Regions from separate parts of the Streptomyces sp. DSM 116795 genome, predicted to be linked through region 1. Evidence: riboswitches for the same ligand, from Rfam matches in the RefSeq annotation. Region 1 holds a riboswitch; the other holds the start of a gene.
The links. Region 1 has a riboswitch for glycine ahead of gcvT (glycine cleavage system aminomethyltransferase GcvT). Riboswitches for the same ligand answer to the same signal wherever they lie in the genome.

Region 1 (2,391 bases):
GCTCCTTGCTGTAGCGCAGCTGCTGCGGGTTGCTCATGTTGCGATTCTCCTGGATGAGAAGGGGACGGAGGGAATCAGTCTTGGCCAGTGGGACGCGGGACACCTCCAGGGGCACGGGTGTCGGCGCGCCACGGTCATGGGGTGTCCCTGCTCGAAGAGCACGGGGAGGGCCGTCAGCGCTGCCGCTTGTAGAAGGGGAGCGCCACGACCTCGTACGGCTCGTGCTTGCCGCGGATGTCCACCGCGACGCCCTCGGTGCCGGGCTCCGCGGACGCGGGATCGACGTACGCCATGGCGACCGGCTTGCCGAGGGTCGGTGACGGCGCACCCGAGGTCACCTCGCCGATCACCGAACCGTCCGCCGCGGAGACCACCTCGTAGCCCGCGCGCGGCACCCTCCGGCCCTCCGCGATCAGACCGACGAGCTTGCGCGGTGGCGCCTTCTCGGCCTGGGCCGCGGCGGCCTCCAGCGGCTTGCGCCCGACGAAGTCGCCGTCGTTCGTGGTCTTCTCGAACTTCACGATCCGGCCCATGCCCGCGTCGAACGGCGTTGTACGCGTGGTCAGTTCGTGCCCGTACAGCGGCATGCCCGCCTCGAGGCGCAGGGTGTCGCGGCAGCTCAGTCCGCACGGCACGAGACCGGCGGGCGCGCCCGCCTCGGTGAGCGCCTCCCATACGGCGACGGCGTCGGCGGGCGACACGAACAGCTCGAAGCCGTCCTCGCCGGTGTATCCCGTACGGGCGATGAGGGCGTCGCGTCCTGCGACGGTGCCCGGCAGGCCCGCGTAGTACTTCAGCCCGTCCAGATCGGCGTCCGTGAGGGCCTTGAGGCCGTGCCCTCCGGAGAGAATGGCTGCGGCCTCCGGGCCTTGCACGGCGATCAGCGCGTACGCGTCGCGGTCGTCGCGGACCTCGGCGGCGAAGCCGGTGCCGCGCTCGCTCAGCGCGTCCAGCACGGTCTGCGCGTTCGAGGCGTTGGCGACGACCATGTACGTCTCTTCGCCGGTGCGGTAGACGATCAGGTCGTCGAGGATGCCGCCGGAGGCGTCGCACAGCATCGTGTAGCGGGCGCGGCCGACGGCCAGCCGGGAGAGGTTGCCGACCAGGGCGTAGTCCAGCAGCTCGCCGGCCTGGCGGCCGGTGACGGTGATCTCGCCCATGTGGGAGAGGTCGAAGAGTCCCGCGCGCGTGCGCACCGCGACGTGCTCGTCCCGCTCGCTGCCGTAGCGCAGCGGCATGTCCCAGCCTGCGAAGTCGGTCATCGTGGCGCCGAGCGCGCGGTGTACGGCATCAAGGGCCGTGGTGCGCGGGGCCGGGGTGCCGGCGGTCCCGCTGTCGGTGTCGTTCATGTCAGGCTCCCGTGACTCGGTGACGCGGATGTCCTCCCCATCTGTCATCGGAACCTGAGAGGTTCGCCACGAGCCCTCGTGCACGGGCGGCGGCTTGCACCGTGGGTGGAGCCGCCCGTGGGCGGCCCGCTTTTCAGATCTGCCTCATCCTGCGCGGTATCGGTGCCTGAGAGATTCAAGGGAGGACTTGCTCCTTCGGCGCCCCGGTGACCCGCACACTGTGCGCGGCCGGGGACTCTCCCGCGTGGATTCGAACGGCCGGTATGCAGTTGACTGGCCCGCTCATCATGGCACGGCGGAGCAGGGGCGTCGACGGTGCGTGCCTCGCCTCGGGAGCGGTGCGTGCGTCCCTGCCGGAGAGCGGTGCGGTGCCTCGCCGCAAGAGCGGTGCGTGCGTCCCTGCCGGGGCGGTGCGTGCCTTTCGCGGCAGTCCCGCAGCGGTAAGGCCGCCTTGCTGCACATTACTGTTTCTTGACACTCTCGGAGGCGGACCGCCGACCGGCGGTCACCAGCCGGGGAGGGGCGATCAGGTGGGCAGCCTGCGCAGTGCGTACGCGACGGTGACCGGCTGGGGGTATTCATCCGCCGGGCAGCGCAGAGACGCCGGCGGCGCTCCGGTGGCGGCACCTGCGGCCGTCGAGACTCCGGCCCCGGCCGGCCCGTCCGCCGGGGCCGCCACGGCTGCCGCGGTCGGACCGGCCGTTCCGGCGCCTCCGGCTCCGTCCGCGGTCGCCGCCACCCTTCACGATCTGCGCGGCACGGAGATCCGCCGTACGCTCCGCTTCCCCGCCGGCGACAGGGTCGTGGTCTCGGGGCTCCCCGGCAGCGGCAAGTCGACGCTGATCCGCCGTGCCGTCGCCGTACAGGACACCGTCCGCCGCATCGACTCCCAGGACGTGCGCGAACGGTGGGCGGCCGCTCTCCCGCGCTGGCTGCCGTACGCCGTCTACCGGCCCCTCGTACGCCTCGCGCACTACGCCGGGCTGCGGCGCGCGCTCGCCTCCGGGGCGAGCGTCGTCGTGCACGACTGCGGCAGCCAGGC
Region 2 (2,391 bases), 5.1 Mb from region 1:
CTCGGGCAGTGCGTCGGGCAGGGCGTCGTCCGCAGCGCGGGCGTCCAGCTCGGCGGGATCCGCCTCGACGCCGAAGGCGGACCAGGCGGCCTCCAGCTGCGCCCGGTTCGTGGTCTCGTCGCAGGCCATGCCGACGTGGTCGGCGTCTGTCTCCCGCACATTCACACCGGCTTCCCGCGCACGGGCGACGATCTCGGCCGCACGGCCCGGCACCCGGGCGGTGACGGTGTCGAAGTAGCTGCCGTGCACGATCTCGACGCCGCCTGCGCGCAGCCCCTCGGCGAGCAGCGTCGCGTAGCGGTGCGTACGGCGTGCGATGTGCGCAAGGCCCTCCGGCCCGTGGTGCACCGCGTACATCCCGGACATCACCGCGAGCAGCACCTGGGCAGTGCAGATGTTGCTGGTGGCCTTCTCGCGGCGGATGTGCTGCTCGCGGGTCTGCAGGGCGAGGCGGTAGGCCTGCGAGCCGTCGGCGTCCTTGGAGACTCCGACGAGGCGGCCGGGGAGGCTGCGCGCGTAGCTCTCGCGCACCGACATGTAGCCCGCGTGCGGCCCGCCGAAGCCCATGGGCACACCGAAACGCTGACTGGAGCCGACTGCGATGTCCGCGCCGAGCGAGCCCGGGGAGGTCAGCAGCGTGAGGGCCAGCAGATCGGCGGCGACGGTCACGACCGCACCCAGTTCGTGAGCCTGATCGATGACGGCACGGTGGTCCCGCACGGCGCCGGAGGCTCCCGGGTACTGCAGCAGCATCCCGAAGACGCCCCGCTCCGCCACGTCCGCGGGGATGCCGTCGTCCAGGTCCGCTACGACGACCTCGACGCCGGTCGGCTCGGCGCGGGTGCGGATGACGGCGATCGTCTGCGGAAGGCAGTCCGCGTCGACGAGGAAGACGCCTTGCTTGACCTTGCCGACACGGCGGGAGAGGGCCATGGCCTCGGCCGCCGCCGTGGGCTCGTCCAGGAGGGAGGCGCCGGAGGTCGGCAGACCCGTCAGGTCGGCCACCATGGTCTGGAAGTTGAGCAGAGCCTCCAGGCGGCCCTGCGAGATCTCCGGCTGATACGGCGTGTACGCGGTGTACCAGGCCGGGTTCTCCATGACGTTGCGCAGGACGACCGCGGGCGTGAAGGTCCCGTAGTAGCCGAGGCCGATCATGGACGGGAGCACCTGGTTGCGGGCGGCGAACTCCCGCAGCTCCGCGACGACCTCGGCCTCGGTTCGGGCGGGAGGCAGACGCAGGGCCTCATTGCTCTTGATCACTTCGGGGACCGCCGCGGCCGTCAGCTCGTCGAGGGAGCCGTACCCGACCTGGGCGAGCATCTTGGCCTGCGCACCGGTATCGGGGCCGATGTGCCGTCGTTCGAAGGGAGTTCCGCGTTCCAGATCGGTGAGAGGGATGCGGTTGGCAGTCATCTGCGGGGGCCTCCTGGTCGCTGTGACCTACGGGGACACCATGGCGCTGGTGCCCGGACGCCCTCCCCCTCTGTCATCTCGACCTGAGAGTTTCACCGGTCCGCCCGGCTGGACGGGAACCCGGCTTTCACCGTCGGTGAGGAGGAGCCCAGGCACTGCTCGGCCCGCCCTGCTTTCCAGAGTGACCTCGCCCGCGCGGTACGTGAGCCTGAGAGATTCCGGGGAGGAGTTGCTCCTTCGGCGCCTCCGGCTGCACCGGAGGACTCTCCCGCTCGGGGTCAACAGCCGCTTCCGAGCCTACCAGCGGTTTGTCCGGCAGGAGCCGGAGGTGCACTCGGGTGGCCAACCGCTGAAATGTGCCTTTGGGTGGTAATACGGCTTGTACGACCGGCTCCCGGCGTCCCCCGGCGCCCCCGCAGCACGCCGTTGCGCGGCAGTACGACAGGCCGAGGGAGGGGTTCGTCAAACCACCAGACCCAGGACCGGCCTCTTATCGTCACGCACCCGGTGCCCTGGTCACGTCGACTTGGAGGGACCGTGCAGCACGACATCGATCCCCGGAGCCTGATCGGACGCAAAGCACTCGACAGCAGCGGCTGCAAGATCGGAACGGTGGGCGAGGTGTATCTCGACGACGCGACGGGCGAACCCGAGTGGGCTGCCGTGCGCACCGGGCTTCTCCGGCGCGAGACCCTCGTACCGCTGGAGCCGAGCGAACTCGTCAGCGGCTTCCTGCGCGTCCCCTTCGACCGCGCTCTGGTGCGCAGCACCCCCGTACTGGGCGTGGGCAGACACCTCTCCCCCCGCCAGGAGCTCCAGCTCTATCTCCACTACGGACTGGACGTGCCGCCCTCCGCGGAAGCCTCGCGCCCCTCTGCCTCCCCGTCCCCGGCGTCCGAGGACTCTCCCGCCGCTTCCTCCTCCGTCTCACCCGCTCCCGACAGGGACTTCGGGCGGATAGCGGGTTCCGAGAGCTGA

Region 2: it holds a riboswitch for glycine, as region 1 does, so the genes downstream of both, gcvP (aminomethyl-transferring glycine dehydrogenase) here and gcvT (glycine cleavage system aminomethyltransferase GcvT) in region 1, are expected to answer to the same signal.

Annotation. Positions count from the first base shown of each region.
Region 1 is NZ_CM147707.1:1,929,020-1,931,410, reverse strand. Features, by position in the region: gene gcvH (glycine cleavage system protein GcvH) at 1-37, opposite strand, end outside; gene gcvT (glycine cleavage system aminomethyltransferase GcvT) at 174-1,349, opposite strand; glycine riboswitch at 1,494-1,602, opposite strand; gene ACSMXX_RS08130 (AAA family ATPase) at 1,967-2,391, shown strand, end outside.
Region 2 is NZ_CM147707.1:6,982,001-6,984,391, reverse strand. Features, by position in the region: gene gcvP (aminomethyl-transferring glycine dehydrogenase) at 1-1,413, opposite strand, end outside; glycine riboswitch at 1,474-1,599, opposite strand; glycine riboswitch at 1,600-1,694, opposite strand; gene ACSMXX_RS30175 (PRC-barrel domain-containing protein) at 1,951-2,391, shown strand.